Regions from separate parts of the Sediminibacillus sp. JSM 1682029 genome, predicted to be linked through region 1. Evidence: riboswitches for the same ligand, from Rfam matches in the RefSeq annotation. Region 1 holds a riboswitch; the other holds the start of a gene.

Region 1 (10,212 bases):
TTTTAAATAAATAGAAGCATATTCTTCTGGCTGTTAAGGTTTCTAAACAGGGACGAAGACAAAATCAGCACGGAAGGTTTTTAATTTAGAAATTGGAGCTTGAGAACCAACACCACATAAAAAAGAAGGACTCCTGTTTTCATACGGTTTAGCTTTCTTCATGTAACGGTATGAGAAAAAACAGAAATCAGCTAGGAGTGATCATTGCTCGTTTGCGAATAATTCCACGTGAACGAAGGAAAGGTACGCAGACTACAGGAACAGAACGAGCTGAGAAAGTGGAAGCTGCGCCTCCATCGAACGAGTTTGCAGTTGCATAGGAAGCACGCAACAAACAAGGGAAAAGTGAGCATACAAAATGATGGTAGCGTACTTTTGTCCTTGCCTTGTTTTCCAAAGGGTAAATTCAGTCAACGATCGGCCGCTGCTTACCGCTGGTATAATCGTCAATAATCGGAACATGGCTTTCGAATAATTGGTCAGGAAGTTCATCAAGTGGAAAAAACCTGGCATCTAACGACTCTTCATTTTCCCGAATTAACTCGCCGCTGTATTCTCTGCAAGTGAACCAAATCTGCACCATTGCGACCTGGTCGCCGTTGCCGAGCGTCTTTTCTTTCGTTTGTCCCGAATAGATGCTGAACAATTCCAATTCACCAAGACACAGGCCTGTTTCTTCAAAAGCTTCTCTTCTTGCCGTATCGGAAACCGTTTCCCCCATCTCCATATAGCCGCCGGGCAGCCCCCACGTTTCATTGTCGGAGCGTAAATGCAGCAACAGACGGTCCTGTTCATCAAATACGAAAACCCCCGCCACCACCATGATCACTTTTTCATGACCGACCATCGAACGCAAATAAGTTATGTAGTCCATAAAACCTCTCCTTTACACGTGCAAAAAGGCAGGCTCCTTCTTGGAAGAACCTGCCTTCAGGCGTGTATGTTATCGATTGGCAAAAAACGCTTCCGCTCTCTCGAGATCGACTTCCTGTTCCGGTGTCAGATCATACTCTTCTTCGATTGCATTCACCGGGCATACCGCTTTACAGGCGCCACAATCGATGCAAATATCCGGGTCGATAAAAAATTGATCCGGTCCTTCTTCTATACAATCAACCGGGCAGACAGTAAGACATTCTGCCGCTTTTTCGTCTTTACAAGGACTTGTGATAACAAAAGCCACCGCGATTCCTCCTTATTAAGCAGAAAGTAGATTAGTACTTCAATTATTATTTAATAACACTTGACCCATGGTTTGCAAGGATATGGATTGCTTTTCCTGTTATTAAGAGTCTGTCATCGTTGGTTTTATTGCTTTGTAAAGCTGTTTAGAAACCTATCAGTCAATAGAAGGAAACGGTTATATACGGAAATCAGAACACGATAACATAGCGAAGGCAAGATACGGAGACTCCTACGGAAACAGCACGAGTTGAAAATCCCGCAAGAAAACGGTTTGGTGCTTTCTGAGGAAGTGGAAGCCATACCCGAGGAAAGCGTAGTACGCCGTAGCGATAAGAAACCCATCGAACAACAGGATAAAAAGATCTAAGGAACTTACAAAACCAAAAAACAGGTTGAATGCTATTAGCATTCAACCTGTTTTGCTTGGCGGCCTTGCTTTTGTCCTGCCACCATGACTATACATTTGCTTTCGTTACGAAACAGTTTCCAAATTCATTGACGGTCCGAAAAATTCGAAATGGATGCGATTTTCAGGGACTTGCCATTCCAGCAGAAATTGGTTGATTGCCGACATAAATGGAACAGGGCCGCAGAAATAAAAATCAGCCTGATTGGTGCCAAGGACTTCTTTCAGCCATGACAATGTAACATAGCCTTCTTTGTCAAAGCTTCCGGCTGCTTTGTCTGCTTCCGTCGGATCGCTGTACACGACATAGCTGATGATATCTCCATTCGTTCTTGCCAGCTCCTTCACTTGTTCGTCCAGAGCATGTACCTTTCCATTTTGAGCGGCATGGATGAAGGTTACTTTACGTCCGGGCTGTTGATCCACAATTGTCCGTAGCATACTCATCATTGGCGTCAATCCAACCCCTCCGCTCAAGAGCACGACCGGTCTGTTACTATCCAGGTCGAGTGTGAAATCGCCAGCGGGTGCACTAACCTCCAGGGTGTCCCCTTCTTTCACATGACCATGAAGGTGGTTGGAGATTTTTCCGTCGGGATTGTTTTGTCCTTCTTCCCGTTTCACGCTGATCCGGTAATACGGTTTTCCCGGCGCATCGGAAAGACTGTATTGGCGGATTTGCGTGTACGGTTCCCCTTCGATTTTCACTTTCACAGAAAGATACTGGCCTGGTAAGTAGTCAGCCAGTTTGCCTCCATCTGCAGGAACAAGGTAGAAAGACGTAATTACATCACTTTCTTTCACCTTTTTGTCCACGATAAACGGACGGAAGTCTTTCCAGCCGCCCTCTTTCTCGGCTGCTTCCTGATACATTTCTTTCTCTACTTGAATGAATACATCGGCAATGACACCGTATGCCTCCCCCCAAGCCTCGATGATTTCATCTGTAGCCTGGTCTCCCAGCACTTCTTTTATAGCCAGTAATAAATTCTCTCCTACAATAGGATAATGCTCCGGCTTGATACCGAGACTGCGGTGCTTGTGTGCTATTTGTTTCACTGCCGGCAAAATCGTCTCAAGCTGGTCGATATGAGCAGCAGCAGCATAAACAGCATTGGCGAGCGCCTGTTGTTGTCTGCCTTTCTTTTGATTGGCATGGTTGAAAATATTCAATAGTTCCGGGTGGTTTTCAAATAAACGTTCATAGAATCTGGTTGTGATGGTCGTGCCGTGTTTTTCTAAAACTGGCACTGTAGATTTTACAATATCAATCGTTTTTTGACTTAACATAGGATTACCTCCAGCTAAAGATGTATTACGTATACATCTTTTCACTATTCGATATTTAAAGCAATATTATAAATACATGTTTTTGAATTTTGCCACATTCCTTTCACAAAACGTTCAAAATACCGGTAAAGCAGGCAAAGGAAAAACGGCCTGTTCTCTCCATCTAAAAAAATATGATACACTTAACACATAATCAGAAAAGAGGAAGATTACTATGAAATTGACACGTTTTACTGATTATTCGTTGCGAGTACTCATGTTTTTGGCCACCCGTCCGGAAGGTCAGCTGGTCCAAATCAAAACGATTTCAGCTGTTTATAATATTTCGCACAACCATTTGATGAAGGTCATTTATGAACTTGGTAAATTAGGATATATAGAAACGGTCAGGGGACGTAATGGAGGTCTGCGTCTTGCAAAAGACCCGCATGCCATTTCAATAGGAGAAGTAGTGCGTCAAACAGAGGAAGATTTCTTTGTCGTCGAATGTTTTGATCCCTCTAAGAAGGATACTTGCCTTATCAGCGATGCCTGTCGTTTGCAGGGGGTCCTCGGAAAAGCGCTGCATGCATTCCTGGAAACACTTGACCAATACTCTCTCGGCGATTTGATCATCAACAAAGATCAACTGCAAGCTCTGATGGAAGAAGTTACGTAGAGAAAGCCCCGGAAAACGTGAACGCACGATTTCCGGGGCTTTTCCTATAGAATATTCACCTTCCTACATCTCAGTACCATGTGGTTTCACAAAAAAATAACCGCCTTTTATAAAGGCGGTCCATAAATAAACAGATTAATCTTCGACTAAATCCTTTTCAGCCGTCCCTTCTTTCCGGACAGGCTGACTAGCTTTCGAGGGAAAGATTTGCTGTTCTTTCCCTAAAATACGCGCCACTCTGATGGCATCCCACAATGTCGGCAGCATCAGCAGTGACACCGGCACGGCCGTCACGACAATTGAGTTCTGAATGGCAGTAATACTCCCCGGATCGATCGCTAATAAAATAATCGACAGTACCCCGAAAAGCAGCACCCAGAATACGCGAATCCATTTTTGCGGGTGATCGTTACCGGTCAATGTGACCGCAACAGTATAGGAAATCGAATCGACTGTCGTTGCCACAAACACGAGCGTGACAATCAAGAAGCCGATGGCCAACAGCAATCCCAGCGGCATCTGATCCATGATGGCCATCACTGCTGCAGGCATGCCACCCGCGTTCAATGGCTCGGAAATGACTCCCGGATTGGTTAACTCGGCATCGATTCCGCTGCCACCGACAACGGTGAACCAGAAATTACTGATCAACGGCGCTACAATAGCGACGGCGATGATCAATTCTCTAATGGTTCTACCCCGGGAAATTCTGCTGATAAAGATGGCCATCATCGGGCCGTATCCCAGAAACCAGCCCCAGAAAAACACTGTCCAGGCACCAAGCCAGGCTTGATCTCCCTGGTATGTCGACATTGTCAGCATGTTTTGCAAATGGAAACCTTCTGCCGAAATAAACTTGTTGATAATAAACATCGTGGGACCGACAACCAGCATGAAAGCTGCCAGTACAACAGTCAAACTGACATTCATCCGGCTGAGGAACTGAATACCGCGGTCCACACCCGTTGCAACAGAAATCGCTGCTATCACGACGAGAACGGCGATAACAATGATATTCGTCACCAAGTTATTCGGCACCCCGAACAAGGAATGCAGACCATAAGTCAATTGCATGCCGAGAAAACCGATTGGTCCCATGGTGCCGGCTGCAACTGCCACAATCGAAACAATGTCGGCTATCGTGCCGACTACACTCTTTTGAAAGATTTTTTCACCAAACAGCGGGTAAAGCATCGCCCTAGGTTTCAGCGGATAGCCTTTATGATAGTGAGCATACATGAGAACGATGGTTGCCAGTGTTCCCAAAATCGCCCAAGCCATAAAGCCCCAATGCATGAAACTTTGTGCTAACGCAGGGTCGACACCTGCCATGGTCGAGGAGTTGTCTTCAAACAACGGGGGATTCGTGATAAAGTGATACATCGGTTCAGAAGCCGCCCAAAACACACCGCCGCTGGCCATCAGGGTGCATAAAATCATGGCGATCCAGCGGAAATAACTGTTTTCCGGCTTCGCTTTATTACCTAACCTTACCTTTCCATACTTGGAAACAGCCAAGCCTAAGCCAATAAGCAAATTTGCCAACAGCAGCAGCTGCCAGTAAGAACCAAAATATTTGGCAGAAACGTTGAAGGATGCTGTGATCCAGCCTCCTACCATATCTAAATCCATTAGTGATAAAAGGACAAATAAAAGCAGCAGTCCTCCACTTACGATAAAAACAGGATTATCCGTCTTGTTATTCAAACTTGTTTTTTTATCTTGTCGCACTTTTTTCCTCCTGAAAGTTAAGGAGCAAGTGCCTACAATAACGCTTCCCTCTCTCTATCTGTCATCATTGCAGACCATTGGATGGGAAATTATTCTGCTATAAAATTTATGATCATACCATTTAAAAATCGAATAATTTTCAAGTCCGAAAACCATCGGCTTGCTCTCTGAATTTTTTACTGTGTCTGAAGTGTCATTTTCATTCGATTTTTACTGCTAAAGGAAAACGGTCCACGTCCTTTCTTATTTTGCCAAAGATAATAAATATTATAGGGTTTCTTTCAAACATTCGTCAAATATTATAAACAGAACAAAGAAAAGCGCAAGCGCTTGTCTAAAGGAAACCTGACTAAAGGCTGGTTCCTGCCATTATTGTTCCACTGGCATTTCGTTGATTCTTTCACAGACAATTAAAAAGGGCTATCCGACAAACTCGGTATAACCCCTTGGATTGAAGAGAACCCTCGATTTCTTTCCGGTCAGAACGAAGAACAGGCCGAAGAAAGACCGCCCGACTCTTTCCGCGAAACAGAAGATATGTTTTAGTAAATTGCAGATCCTTTTTGAGAATGCAATATGCCATTAAATAGATATAGTGTTTTCCTGTTTCACCGCTTCCAGTTCCCGCTTCAAAAAACTTGCCATTTCCAGCATGCCATACTGGCCGGCTTTTGCTTCCGCTTCAGAATTATAATTGGTGTTTGTATTGACGTCGTAAGTGAAAAGCTCCCCATCTTGGTTGAAAATGAACTCAATACCAGCTACGCGTATACCATTATCCGCCAGGAAATGTTCATACCTTTCGATAATCGGCTGGTTGAAATTTTCTACAATGCGGAACTTTGTCTGATCCTCCGGTTGTTCTCCTGCCGGGCAGAACAAGTCGTCGATCGTACAGGCATCTGCAGGACATAACTCGAAGCCTTCAGACGTATCGACCTGGACAGCGTATAGAAACTTGCCGTCTATGAATTCACAGCGGGTAATATAAGGCTCGGGGGCTTGTATATATTCCTGAACCAGGGTGATGCCGTCGACCGGCTCGTCAAAATCGGGGCCATTCAAGTACTCCTTCAAACCGTCGATGGTATGAAACAACTGCACTCCCAACCCCTTACCAGCCCTGTTGTGTTTCGTGATGAAGGAGTCTGCATGGAGTTTGAGTTTTTCTGCCGCTTCCACAATCTGCTCCTTGCCGACGGCTGCCAGCGTTTTCGGAGTACGAATTCCAGCTTCATTCAATGCCATATACTGATTGACCTTGCTCAATTCCAGCCGGAGGGTACTGCTGCCATTGATCACCGTGCGCCCGTGTCGCTCCAGCCACGCTAAAACCGCCTCCGTCAATTCAGGGGCATACCGATGATCTCTTGTATGGGAGGAGGCACTGATCCGGCTATAAAAGATTCCTTCTGGTGGTTCTTCTGTCAAATCGACCATCCCCTGGTCCAAAAACCATTCTTCATAAGGGACATCAAGCTCCTCCAATCGTTTCGTCAGGTGCTCGGTCCATTCACTATTTTCATGGATGACATATACTTTGCTCATTCTGCCGTCTCCTCTCCTTGGTATGGTTTCAAGTTATTTCAATAACTGACGTCGTTTTTCTTCCACAAGCGGCATGACTTGCTGCGAGAAACGCTCCATTTCTTCCAGCTGGGGCGAAAACTGCAGCAATAATAAGTCCAATCCCGCTTCTTCGTATGCCGCGATCCTTTCCGCAATTTGGTCCGGTGTCCCGATTAAATTTGGACGCAAGCCCCGGTTCGAGACCGAATAATCATTAAGTTCAACTTGTTGCTCCAACTGCGATTTGCTGACAAAGTCTTGATAGCCGGCGTATCCCGCGCTATCTTTCACGTCAGTTATTCGTTTCCATTCTTCCAATGCTTCTTCCTCGGTATCCCGGCAAATCACGTAGGCCGCCATGCCAAACGATTGGAATTCTGGCTGACTGGCTTCTTCCCGCCTTACCTTCATTTCCGCTATCTTGCTGGCAATCTCATCGACCGTGCCTCCGTGCATGACATAGGCGTCACAGGAATCGACAATTGCCTGTTTGCCACGATCGCTTTCCCCTCCCGCATATAGGGTCGGGAAAGGTTTTTGTACCGGCTTAGGAGCAAGTTTGGCATTGTTCACTTCATAATAATTGCCATGGTAAGAAAACGTTTCTTCCTGCCACATCCCTTTCAACACTTCCAGGAACTCCTCTGTCCGGTCATACCGTTCATCGTGGGCGGTAAATGCTCCACCATATTGTTTCGCTTCTTCTTCCCACCATGCCGAGACGACATTCAGTGTAAACCTGCCGTTACTGATATGGTCAATGTTAGCAGCCATTTTTGCTGCTACAGCAGGATTGTGGAACCCGGGACGGACTGCTGTCATGATTTCGATTTTCTCTGTCACTGCTGCCAGTCCGGCCGCTGTCGACCATGCTTCCAGAGAATCTGCATCGATTCCTTTTATGTCGTTCAAATATAACTCAGCAATCAACGTGGTATCATAGCCCCATTTCTCTGCTGACTGGATCACTTGTTTTGCATAATCAAAGGTTGGAGGCATCAGTTCATCCTCTACATTTCGCAACCATCCGCCGAAAATCGGCAGCCAAAATCCGTACTTCATGTTATCTCTCCCCTGCCTGAATGCTGACAAATTTTGTTTCCGAATAAGATCTTATTTGAAACCAGGCGTTATAAAAAAGCCTTCTCCCAGAGAGGAAGAAGGCTTATTCGTCATTCAGCTTCTTATCTCTCAGAGTACATTCACTCTGTAGGAATTGGCACCTTCCTGAAATTCCAGTGGGTTGCCGGGCTTCATCGGGCCTGTCCCTCCGCCTCTCTTCATAAGAATCGTTATTCGGTTGAAGTAATCTTATCAAATAACTCGGGTTAATTGCAACTGGTTGATTTCCACAATTCCATTGATTTTGTTTTTCATAAAACCTATAAACTGTGAATTAACTTGAGTGAGTCCCCCTGACATCCGGCCTTTATTTAGGTTGGAGAACAGCGCTGAGGAAATACCCTGCGCTTTCCGCGGGCGGCTGGTGAGCTTCCTCGAGCTAACGCTCTGCGGGATCTCTCCGAGGCCTTTGCTCCCGCAGGAGTCTCCGGGTATTTCCTCAGCTAAGAATAGCTTCCTGTTTTTAAGCGAGTATACTAGATATATTTTTCTTCATTCAATAGCATGAAACATCTTATCAAAAGACATTTCTAGGAAAACAAGCAGAAAGCCGAGAGAAGGGGAAAAGACGAAACCCAAACTGTTTTTTATGAAAAGACACACATATCCTGACAAGCGTTTTATTAAGAGGCTTAATGTTTGCGATAATCAGCAAACTTCTTAGCGAAGGTAGCATACGAAGACTCCAGCGGGAACAGCGCGAGCTGAAGATCCACTTGGTAAAGCGGTTTTCTTTACCAAGTTAGCTGAAGCCGTGCCCGCGGAAAGCGAAGTATGCTACCGAAGCGTTAGTTACACGCTTTTTGCATAGGCAATGGAGCTCCCCATTAAAGTTACTGCATAGTTTCTATCAACTCTCGAGACGAAACAATAAAGTCTGCGATTCTTGTTTTGGCTGCATGCGCCCAATTCGGACGGAAATTGCTAGATGTCTCTTGCCTATGCCCTGTCATACAAATCTTCCGGCAGTTGTTGCAAAAAAGCGGACATTGGACCGATCGAGAACACAGCCAGTTCATGCATCGCCCTCGTACAGGCTGTGTAAAGCAAATTCCGCTCCAGTTCCCGAGAATATTGAGAAGCCGAAGCATTATAGATAATCGCCGCATCGAACTCGATTCCTTTTGCCAGATATGCCGGAAGCACAAGCAGCCCTTTTTGGAAGGTGTGCGTTTCTTCATCCATCAGCTTTGCTTCCGTTTCTTCGCGCAATAATTGATACGCCTCCCGGCTCTCCTCCATCGTTTTGCAAATAATGGCGATTGTTTGGTGATTTGCAGCGGTATAGCCCTTTATTGTCTGCAATATTTGCTGTTTTAGTTTATGTTGATCAGACACCTGGATAATCAATGGCTTTGAACCTTCCCGGTTGAAAGGCTCAATGACATCGCCGCCTGGCATAAAGGCTTTGGTAAACTCCACAATTTGCCTGGTTGAACGATAACTTCTCGTCAGGGTGATCCGTTCGTGCTTTGCTTCCAATCGAGAAGAAAGCAGGGTTTCTTCCGTGGAGGCATGCGCATAAATCGCCTGGTTGTAATCTCCTAGAAGCGTCATCCTGCTAAGAGGGAAAACCTCTTGGAAATAAGCAAACTGGAACGGGGAGTAATCCTGGGCTTCGTCGATGAATAAATGCCTGATAGACCGATTCACCTGAAAGCCGACCAGTCGATTGTAAAAGTATAAGTATGGAGCAGCTTCTTCCCAGGTCAATTTTCTTTTCTCCAGTAACTCCAGCGATTGCCGGCAAATTTCCGGCCAATTATCCGGAAGCTTTACGCCATCGACTCCTGTCTCAGCATCAAAAAGCTTTTGAAAAGTTTTTTCCGCATGAAAGAAGCGGCGACGCTTTATCTTTTGGCGCAACGGCTGGAAGTTATCGTCAATCACCTTTTGACGAAGCAATTCCTCTTCCCGTACAAAGTCATAATAAGGGTCATCGGAGGATGCATCCTCTTCCTGCAACTGCTGGTACACCGAAAGAAAGTCTTCTTTTTCCAAAAGCTGCCCTTCTTCCAACACCCAGTCCTCCTGCAGCTGCCCCTTTGCAAACTTGTCCACTTGTTTCAAAAGCCATTTGGCAGTCGCTTCCATCCTGTTCGGGAGACTCATCGCCGGATCAAGCCTGTAAAAGTAATCAGTTATGGAATATTTATCTACAATCACCGCGCCACGGAAGGTAACGTTCCTGAATTCGATTCCACCAGCATGCAATCCTTCAATAAACTGATCCACCAACCGTTTATACTGG
Region 2 (10,212 bases), on a different contig from region 1:
AACATGCCGTCCTCCGGATCGACCCATTCGACCAGTTCTTCTTCCGTCACAGCCTCTGGTTTGGCTGCTTCGATTTGATCGACCAGCAAGATCGTTTGTAAGCTGGGGATTTCCGTTTGAGGAACCCGCTGGATTAGCTGGTCGTCCGTAATCAAGACGGTGCCTCCACAGTCATTCATCCGGTCTTTTACTGCCTCTTCCATAAATGCTTCAAACAACGGACCGGCAATCGCACCAATTTTGATGATGGCCAGGATGGAAAAGTAACAAGCCGGGGTTTTGGGAAGGAAGACAAATACACGATCCCCTTTGCCGACTCCCTGTTCCTTCAATACCCGGGCATAATGATCCGTTTTTTCCTTTACCTCGGCGAACGTGAAGCTCTCGTTGTATGCTTCCTGGACAAAATATAAAGCAGTTTTGTTGCCATACCCTTCGGCAACGTGACGGTCGATCGTTTCATAAGCGGCATTCCAGTTACCGGTTTTGGATAAGTTTAGCTGTTCTGCAGCTTGTTCCCAGGAGAATTCCGCAGCCACACGACGATAGTCTGTTAAATTGTGTTTGCCTTTATCGGCTTTAAGTATTTTCACATCATTTCCTGTCATGTTGTACCTCCTCTATGTATCCAGCTTGGTCAAGCTGTATCTGTTGTTAAGTCCAAGCTGGCGAGAATTTCCGCCTTATAAGCAGCCTGCTCACTGCTTCCTCTTTCTCTCGGTCTTGGCTCTGTAATCGTGATTTCTCGTTCCACCTTGCCCGGCTGTCCCCTAAGCACGATGATCCGATCGCATAAATAGGCAGCTTCATCCACATCGTGGGTCACCAGGACCATTGTCGATTGATAACTCCTCCACACTTCAAGCAGTAAATCCTGCAGCTGCATTTTGGTAAACGCATCGAGAGCACTGAACGGTTCATCCAGCAGCAAAATTTCCGGTGAGGTGGCCAGAGCACGTGCAATTGCCACACGCTGTGCCATTCCGCCTGAAAGTTGCTTTGGATACAATTTTTCACTGCCGGCAAGTCCGACACTTTCCAAGTAACGGCCTGCCTTTTTTTTCTTTTCCTCTCTGTTCCCCTCAAGGCCGAAGGTGACATTGTCGAGGACATTCAGCCAAGGCAGCAAACGTGGCTCCTGGAACATAAACCCAGTCGTCTTCTGTATGTCGTCCACTTTCTTATTATTGATTTCGATCACGCCGTCAAATTCGGTATCCAGTCCGGAGATGGCACGCAACAGGGTGCTTTTGCCGCAGCCGCTGGTTCCGAGAAGACCGATGATTTCACCAGGTTCCGCTCGGAAGGAAACATCCTGGACAGCTGCTTTTCCTGCAAACGTCCTTCCCACTCTTTCTAATTGAAGACTCACCGCTTTACCTCCTTACGATTTTGCAGCCCGATCCTGCCAATGCAATGTCCGGGTCTCCAGTTTTTTCAGTACCCAGTCCGACAGCTTTCCGATCACTGCGAACAAGACAATACTCGCTATAATGGTTTCCGGAGCTAGTGTATTCTGGCCGACTACCAGCAAATACCCAAGCCCCTGGCTCGCACCCATCAATTCCGCTGCCACGACAAACATCCAGCCCAATCCAAGCCCACTGCGCAATCCGACCAAAAAGGAAGGCAAAGCTGCCGGAAGAATAATCCTTCGCACCAGCTGAAATGTATTCAATCCATACATTTTCCCAACCTCGATTAATTTTCGGTCGACGCCGCTTATGCCACTGACAATATTCAAATAAACCGGAAAGAAGACGCCGACTGCAATCATGGCGATCTTCGACGGCTCGCCGATTCCCATCCATAAAATGAACAGTGGAACCCATGCTAGGGAAGGGATGGAACGAAAGGCTTGGATCAGCGGATCGAATAGCGCTTCGGCATGTTTATAAAATCCGACCAACGAACCGAGCACGACGGCTGCTGCCGTTCCTAACAGAAAGCCCATCAACACCCGGTAGAAGGTGATGCCGACATGTCCCCAGAGTGTGCCATCTTCCGCCATCCCGACAATTGTCTCTAAAATGACGGACGGGGCAGGAAGCTGATAGGCTGGAAAGACTTCCGAACGGCTTAACAATTCCCAAACCACCACCAACAAAGCCGGAAAAATGCTCCCCAATAACAAGGGATGGGTGAACGGACTTTTCGGTTTGATTGTCGATGGCTGGCTTTTGCTTCCCGTTGTGAAGACACCGCTCACTTCACTTTGATTTTTGGCCATGTCTGGTCCTCCTCTCTGACTTTTTTACTCCGATATTGTTTCTTCCGCGAAAGATGGATCGATTAGTTCGTCTGTCAATTCCTCGATATTGGCTTCCGGATCAATCGTTTCGCTTTCCTGCAGCACTTTTCCGGCCTCAATCAAAGCGTCACGATGTACTTCGCCGGGAACAGGTTCGGAAAAATCGTTTCTTTCCAGCTGTTTGATCGCGACCTCTTCTTTAATCTCCGCTTCTTCTGCCAATAACTCGGCAGCTTCCTCCGGATTATCCTGGACCCACTTCCTCGCTTTTTCGTACACCTTGATGACCCGATCAACGTATTCTGGATGTTTTTCCGCAAACTCCTCGCGGACATTCAGGAAACCATACGTATTAAAGTCGGGATTCCGGTAAAAAAGCTCTGCATCCGATTCGAGTTCCAATCGAGCCATGTGCGGGTCAAGCCCGGACCATGCGTCCACCTGTCCGGACGTCAAGGCAGATGCCCCATCGCCGTGCTGCAGGTTGACGATTTCCAACTCATCTGCTGGAACTCCTTCTGCTTCAAGAGCACGCAAGAGGAAAATGTATGGATCCGTCCCAAGTGTGGCCGCCACCTTTTTTCCCTTCAAGTCTTCAAGACTGGAAATTCCGGAACCTTTCGAGGTGACCAATGCAGTCCACTCCGGTTTTGAATAAATATACACATTCTTGATCGGCGCTCCGTTTGCTTTCGACATCAACGCTGCAGCGCCGGCAGTCGATCCAAAATCGACACTGTCACTGTTCAAAAATTCCAGCGCTTTGTTGCTGCCTTGACTTAGTGCCCATTCTATCTCGATCCCTTCTTCTTCAAACTCTTCCTCTGCCCAGCCGAACTTTTTCAACACCAGGCTGGTCGGTGAATAGTACGCATAGTCAAGCCGTATCTTATCCGGCGCTCCTTCAGAGCTTGCGCTCGATGAACAGCCGGCAGTGACGATAATAATCACCGTCAGAGCTGTCAGAGCCAAAAAACTTCTTAAATCTATCAGTGGTATGCGATCCATGGTTATCCTCCTCGTCGTTGGTATCCGTCTTATATTTCACAAGCATAAGTCGTAATTGTTCCTCGCAGGCGTTGTGCCTCTTTATACGTACAGCGGTTATGAACCACTTGGAGTCCAGCATTTCTCGCTATTTCGGCAGCTTCATCGGATACCACTCCTTCTTGAAGCCAGAAAATTTTTGGCCGGACCTCCGCTGCTTCGCGTGCGATTCCGATTGCAGCTTCCGGACTTCTGAATACCTGGACAATATCGATCGGTTCCGGAATGCTTTTCAAATCTGGGTACGCCTTTTCACCTAAAATCTCCGTTTCCCGCGGATTCACCGGGATGATTTTATAGCCAAGCCGCTGCATTTTTCTGGCAAGACGGTGGCTCGGCCTTGCCTCTTTACCACTCAACCCGACAATCGCCAATGTTTTTTGACGTTGGCGCTCTTCCCCATCGGATTCGACACGTTCTGTCGGGGACTGCAATGCCCAGCGGATTACTCCCTCATCGTTGATGACTATTTCTGGTCCGCTCTCCTTTTGTTGCCCAGTCGCTTTTGCCAATGCTGCATCCAAATCGTTGATCAAATCTCTCACCGACTCGATCCCCACCGACAACCGGACGAGCTCCGCTTTGACCCCCGTCGCTTCCAGTTCCTCCGGGGACAGCTGCTGGTGGGTCGTCGAAGCCGGATGGATGATCAACGATTTGGCATCCCCGACATTGGCTAGATGCGACCATAAAGCGACATTGTTTATCAACGTTCGGCCGGCCTCTTTGCCGCCTTTGATGCCGAAGTTGACAATCGAACCGTATCCATGCCGCAAGGTTTCACTCGCTTGCTGGTGGGACGGGTGCTCCTCCAATCCTGGATAGGACACCCAGTCCACTGCCGGATGGTCCTTTAAGTAACGGGCAAGCTCCAGCGCATTCTGGTTATGCCGTTCGACGCGCAGATGCAAAGTTTCCAGGCCTTGCAGCAGCAAAAAGGCGTTGAAAGGACTCAGCGAAGCTCCGAAATCACGCAGCAGCTGCACCCTTACTTTAGTGCTGAACGCCAATGTTCCGAAATCCACTGCATAGCGGATGCCATTGTAGCTCGGATCCGGGTCCGTAAACTGCGGGTATTTTTCCGAATTCCAATCAAATCTTCCACCATCGACGATCACCCCGCCAATCGAAGTGCCATGCCCTCCAATCCATTTGGTTGCTGAGTGGATCACGATATCGGCTCCTAATGTGATTGGTTTGCATAAGTGCGGCGTGGCAAAGGTATTGTCAATGATCAGCGGCAATCCATTTTCGTGGGCAATTTCCGCGACTTTTTCGACATCGAGCACATGCAAGCTTGGATTCCCGATGATTTCTCCATAAACCGCTTTGGTTTTATCCGTAATCGCCTTGCGGAAATTTTCAGGATCGGTCGGATCGACAAAGTTGACCTTGATGCCATAACGCGGCAGGGTGGTCGAGAACAAATTGTACGTACCGCCGTATAAGTTGGTGGCAGCTACGATTTCATCCCCTGCACTGGCCAGGTTAAGAATCGATAATGTGATAGCTGCCATACCAGAAGCTACACCGACTGCTGCAACTCCTTCCTCCAATAAAGCCAGGCGTTTTTCAAAAACGTCGACTGTCGGGTTGCCCAATCGAGAATAAATATTTCCAGGTTCATCCAGAGCGAACAAGCGCTCTGCGTGTTCTGTATCGTGAAACACATAAGAAGTAGTTTGATAAATCGGGACAGCACGCGACCCTGTTGTCGGATCCGGTGATTGGCCGCCATGAAGTGATAACGTTTCTAAATCGTAAGTATTTGCCATGTTTCTTTTCCTCCCGTAACTCTTTTTTTCAATCAAAATAAAAAGTCCTCTTCCTAAGAAGAGGACTGTTCATACAATCTCTCCTCTTATCTGTCAGGATCTCTCCTGCAGGAATTAGCACCTTTCAAGTCAATTCGACTTGAAGGTTGCCGGGCTTCATCGGGCCAGTCCCTCAGCCTCTCTGGATAAGAGTGCTTATTAAATTGTCTTCATTAGCTTATCAAGCTTCCAATTCTGATTTGATGATGCTTCCCCACTTTTCAAATTCGACCAGAAAACCGTCATGCCCGAAACTGGTATCGATCAATGTGTAATCCGCTTCTATTCCGATGTGCTTCAACTGGCCGATAAACTGTTCCAGCGAACCAGGAGGGAATAGCAAATCTCCGCTGTAGCCCAGCGCTGTTACCGGTGCTTCGATCCGGGAAGCAGCTTTCTGCCACCCACCACGTCCGCGTCCGATATCATGGGTATCCATCGCCTTCAACAAATACAGATAACTGTTGGCATCGAAACGCTTGGTCAGCTTTTTCCCCTGGTAATCAAGGTAGGATTCGATTTCATAGGCAATTTCATCGTGGAAGTTGCCGGCAGGTGCGCGCTGTTTCCTGGAAAAACGTTCATTGAACAAATCTCCCGACCGGTATGTGATCATGCCCACCATACGTGCCAGACTCAATCCGCTTTCCGGTATGGTCTCTTCCGTATAATTGCCGTTGTTCCAATTCGGGTCATGCAGGATGGCAAGTCTTGCGATATTGTTGAATGCAATCGCATAGTCGGTCAAGTAAGGCGTGACAGCCAAGGGAATCAAACGATCCATTTTACCGGGATACATCACTCCCCACTCCAACACCTGCATTCCGCCGAGCGAACCGCCAATAACAGCAGCTAAATGGTTGATACCCAGTTTTTCCAGTGCCAGATGCTGGGCACGGACCATATCACGGACCGTTATAAACGGAAATTTGGCCTGGTAGGGTTCTCCCGTCTTGGGATCTATACTAAGCGGTCCGGTCGAACCATTACAGCCGCCTAATACGTTGAACGATATAATTTGGAATCGATCGCTATCGATAAAACCTCCAGGGGTGATCATTTCTGCCCAATAGCCAGGCATATCCTGATCGCCCGCTGCATGCTGGCTTCCTGTCAATGCATGACAGACAAGGATTGCCGGTGCTTCGGCCAACCCAACCCGTTCGTAGGCAAGCTCAACCTCCTGGATCACGGTACCGGATTCCAACTCGAGCTCTCCTATGTTGACTGTACCGGTCTTCCTCTCGACAGCTGTTTTCACTTCCATACGACGGATCCACCACCTTTCTTGTTTTCAATTAATTCGATTATTTCTCAATCCATCTATCACTTTTCCAGTTGTCTTTCCCCCTGTTCACTGTCCAGGAAGACATAAAAAATGCCTCTCCAGAAGATAGAGAGGCATTGGTTATCAATTCACTCCTTATCTTCCAAGCTTTCGCTCAGCAGGAATTAGCACCTTTTTAAGCCGTGGCTTAAAGGTTGCCGGGTTTCATCGGGCCAGTCCCTCCACCTCTCTGGATAAGTATTCGCAATATTCCGTTTTGATTTAACCAGAATTGTAGCATGTAGAAGAAGACCTGTCAACAGGTTTTCTGCCTATTTCATTTTTTAAAATCATTATCAAGAAAAAATAAGAATAATCCGTTTATCCGTTGTGACTTGCGGGAAGAGGTTAACTGTCGCGAAAGGACGGGCCCGTCAGCGATATCGAAGTCAGACGAAAACAGACAAATTACTTAAAAAGGTGGTTTTTCACTTGTTTTTTCACAGAAAAGAACTTCAGTATCATGCAAAACCAGAAAAGTCCGACCCACTCTTCGCCAAGCAGCTGCAAGAAATTTTAGGTGGACAATTCGGTGAGATGTCTGTAGCGATGCAGTATTTATTCCAAGGTTTCAATACGCGCGGAAATGAAAAGTATAAAGACTTGATCATGGATACTGGCGCAGAAGAACTCGGCCACGTAGAAATGATCGCCACTATGGTTGCACGTTTACTGGATGGAGCGCCAATCAATGAACAGGAAAAAGCGGCCGAAGACCCTGTGATCGGCGCAATCATGGGTGGCATGAATCCGCATCACGCAATTGTTTCCGGACTCGGAGCCACTCCGGAAAACAGTGCAGGCGTGCCATGGAGTGCAGGATATATCATCGCCAGCGGCAACTTGATGGCAGACATGCGCGCAAACCTGAACGCAGAGTCGCAAGGAAGATTGCAGGTTGCCCGTCTATATGAATTGACGGAAGATCGCGGTGTCAAAGACATGCTTTCCTTCCTGCTGGCCAGAGATACCATGCATCAAAACCAATGGATGGCAGCCCTGCAGGAATTAGAAGAAAAAGAAGGCGGCAAAATCACTCCTACCACAGTGCCGGCTGAATGGGAAGCATTGGATTTCTCTCATAAACTGTACAACTTTTCTGAAGGCGAGGATAGTGCACGCGGTATTTGGGCTTCTGGCAATGCGCCCGATGGCCATGACTTCCAATATGAAAGCGAACCGGTAGGCTTTGGAGGAAAACCAGAACTGAAACCAGCTCCTCCTTATGTACATGCAACACCTCCCCTTGATAAATAAACAAGTGAAACAGACCTGTGCACGCGTCTCGGTGCACAGGTCTATTTTTTTAGATTTGTTTGTAGCTATGCTTTATCCCCTGGGGTTTGATTACAAGCTGAAAGATCACTTTTTTCATTGTTTTTTTCCGCTGATCCAGGGAAGTACATACCGTGATACACTTTTCCTGGAGGGCAGTCATGGTTTACTTGCAAGAATTAGAAGAAAAAATCGAAGCATTGCGGGTTAAAATGTATGAAGCATACAATAAAAATCCGAGTGGACAAGAAGTACTCCAAATATCCCAAACATTGGACAAGGCCATCAACCAGCTGGAACAACAAAAACGACAGCAATAATCCAGTTGCCTTTTGACTGCCAGTTCAATTGGTTGTATTTTTCCTCTTGCATTCGAAAATTTATTATCGTATAATAGTCGTTGTCAGTCGGAACTGAATATGAGAACCGACAACCTATTATATTGCGCTCGTAGCTCAGTCGGATAGAGCGGTGGTTTCCGGTACCACGTCTGTCGGGGGTTCGAATCCCTCCGAGCGCGTACTTTTAAAAAGAGTGTTTCCCAAGTTGTTTTATCGACTTGGGGACACTCTTTTTTCTGGATCTGTTTGTTTGCCGGGTGCTACTGCATCATGAATGTAATCACATTTGAGTGATTCTGGTAAAATCTGCTTCAACAACCTTATCAAGTGCAACTCCGATTCCCTCTCCTCACAAAACGCGCTTCACACTCCCTATGAAGTGCAAAGCCGGGTCGCTCTCCATGCAAAAGGAACTTCATCCCCACTCTATTTTCGAGCAAAACCAGGCGCCCCCTCCCAACCCATAGACTTTTTATGAGAAAAATGAGAAAAACTCCACAAGCTCGTCATAGTATGTATAATAAGTAGATAATTCAGAAAAGTCCGATTTGTTAAACTTCACCTATATTTTCGGATTCTCGAAGAAAACACCCACCACTCAGTAAGGAGGTCGAGCATGAATTCCAAAACACCTATTTTGGAAGTCAAGCAACTACATACCCACTTTTTCACCAAATCAGGCGTTGTCAAAGCTGTCGATGGCGTTTCATTTGCCATCAGTCCCGGCGAGACACTCGGAATAGTCGGAGAATCCGGATCAGGAAAAAGTATCACAGCTATGTCGATCATGAATCTGATTCCTTCTCCTCCCGGAAAAATAGTCGATGGCGAAATTTTGTTTAAAGGAGAAGATTTGCTGAAAAAATCGGAAAAGCAAATGCGGAAAATTCGTGGTAAAGAGATTTCGATGATTTTCCAGGATCCGATGACTTCCCTCAATCCCGTTTTTACTGTGGAAAAACAGATGGTCGAAACGATTTTGGTCCATGAAAAAATGAGCAAAAAGCAGGCCAAAGACCGGGCTGTCGAACTGCTTGATTTAGTCGGGATTCCGGAAGCGCGGGGCCGTTTGAAAAACTATCCGCATGAATTCAGCGGAGGCATGCGGCAGCGCGTGATGATCGCCATGGCACTGGCCTGCAACCCCGAAGTCTTGATTGCCGATGAGCCGACGACCGCCCTTGATGTTACCATCCAGGCACAAATATTAGAGTTGTTGGCCAGACTGCAAAAGGAACTGGGAATGGCCATTATCATGATTACCCACGACCTTGGCGTTGTGGCGGAGGTTTGCGACAGGGTCATGGTCATGTATGCCGGAAAACCTGTCGAATACACAGACAAGAATACTTTGTTTGAACAGCCAAAGCACCCTTATACGCTGGGTTTAATGAATTCGATTCCCCGCATCGGGGCCAAACAGGAAAAATTGGCTGCCATCCAAGGACTTCCTCCAGATTTGCGTGCCCTTCCCGGCGGATGCAGCTTTGCGCCAAGGTGCACTCATGCAATGGAAAGCTGTTTAAGCCATGACCCAGCATGGACAGAACAAGCAGCAAATCACCATGTCCGATGCCTGTTATATGAAGAAGATGAAGAAAAGGTGGTGTCGGAATGAGCGTTTTATTAGAAGTAAACAATTTGAAAAAGCATTTTCCGATAAAAGGAAGCAGCTTATTCGAAAAAGAAAAGAGGGCCGTCAAGGCCGTAGACGGTGTTTCCTTTCAAGTCAACAAAGGGGAGACACTGGGACTTGTCGGAGAAAGCGGATGTGGCAAATCGACCACCGGACGCGCGATTTTAAAGCTGTTGGAACCGACTTCCGGGGAAATTCGCTTCAATGGAGAAGATATCACTGGCTACCGTGGCGAAAAACTTAGAAAGCTAAGGCGCGACATGCAATTGATTTTCCAGGATCCCTACGCTTCCCTCAATCCAAGAAAAACAATCGAACAAATCATCACCGAACCAATGAAAATCTTCGGTATGCCGAAAGGAGAACGGAAGCAGAAGCTTGATCGACTGCTCGAAGTCGTCGGGCTCAGTTCCTATCATAAACAACGCTATCCCCATGAATTCAGCGGTGGACAACGACAGCGTGTAGGAATTGCCCGTTCCCTGGCACTGGACCCGGAATTGGTGATTTGCGATGAACCT

The links. Region 1 has a riboswitch for S-adenosylmethionine ahead of ABVF09_RS07605 (LLM class flavin-dependent oxidoreductase). Riboswitches for the same ligand answer to the same signal wherever they lie in the genome.
Region 2: another riboswitch for S-adenosylmethionine. It lies ahead of metX (homoserine O-acetyltransferase MetX); the one in region 1 lies ahead of ABVF09_RS07605 (LLM class flavin-dependent oxidoreductase).

The regions. Positions count from the first base shown of each region.
Region 1 is NZ_JBEWYY010000003.1:279,506-289,717, reverse strand. Features, by position in the region: gene ABVF09_RS07635 (NUDIX hydrolase) at 407-874, opposite strand; gene ABVF09_RS07630 (ferredoxin family protein) at 944-1,183, opposite strand; gene hmpA (NO-inducible flavohemoprotein) at 1,658-2,881, opposite strand; gene ABVF09_RS07620 (RrF2 family transcriptional regulator) at 3,096-3,539, shown strand; gene ABVF09_RS07615 (BCCT family transporter) at 3,675-5,270, opposite strand; gene ABVF09_RS07610 (ATP-grasp domain-containing protein) at 5,853-6,818, opposite strand; gene ABVF09_RS07605 (LLM class flavin-dependent oxidoreductase) at 6,852-7,901, opposite strand; SAM riboswitch class I at 8,021-8,128, opposite strand; gene helD (RNA polymerase recycling motor HelD) at 8,901-10,212, opposite strand, start outside.
Region 2 is NZ_JBEWYY010000007.1:193,602-203,813, forward strand. Features, by position in the region: gene acsA (acetate--CoA ligase) at 1-608, opposite strand, end outside; gene ABVF09_RS13495 (ABC transporter ATP-binding protein) at 638-1,372, opposite strand; gene ABVF09_RS13500 (ABC transporter permease) at 1,385-2,230, opposite strand; gene ABVF09_RS13505 (aliphatic sulfonate ABC transporter substrate-binding protein) at 2,255-3,259, opposite strand; gene ABVF09_RS13510 (PLP-dependent aspartate aminotransferase family protein) at 3,289-5,073, opposite strand; SAM riboswitch class I at 5,157-5,265, opposite strand; gene metX (homoserine O-acetyltransferase MetX) at 5,294-6,379, opposite strand; SAM riboswitch class I at 6,533-6,640, opposite strand; gene ABVF09_RS13520 (manganese catalase) at 6,872-7,696, shown strand; gene ABVF09_RS13525 (Spo0E family sporulation regulatory protein-aspartic acid phosphatase) at 7,876-8,034, shown strand; tRNA gene ABVF09_RS13530 (tRNA-Arg) at 8,159-8,234, shown strand; gene ABVF09_RS13535 (ABC transporter ATP-binding protein) at 8,672-9,673, shown strand; gene ABVF09_RS13540 (ABC transporter ATP-binding protein) at 9,670-10,212, shown strand, end outside.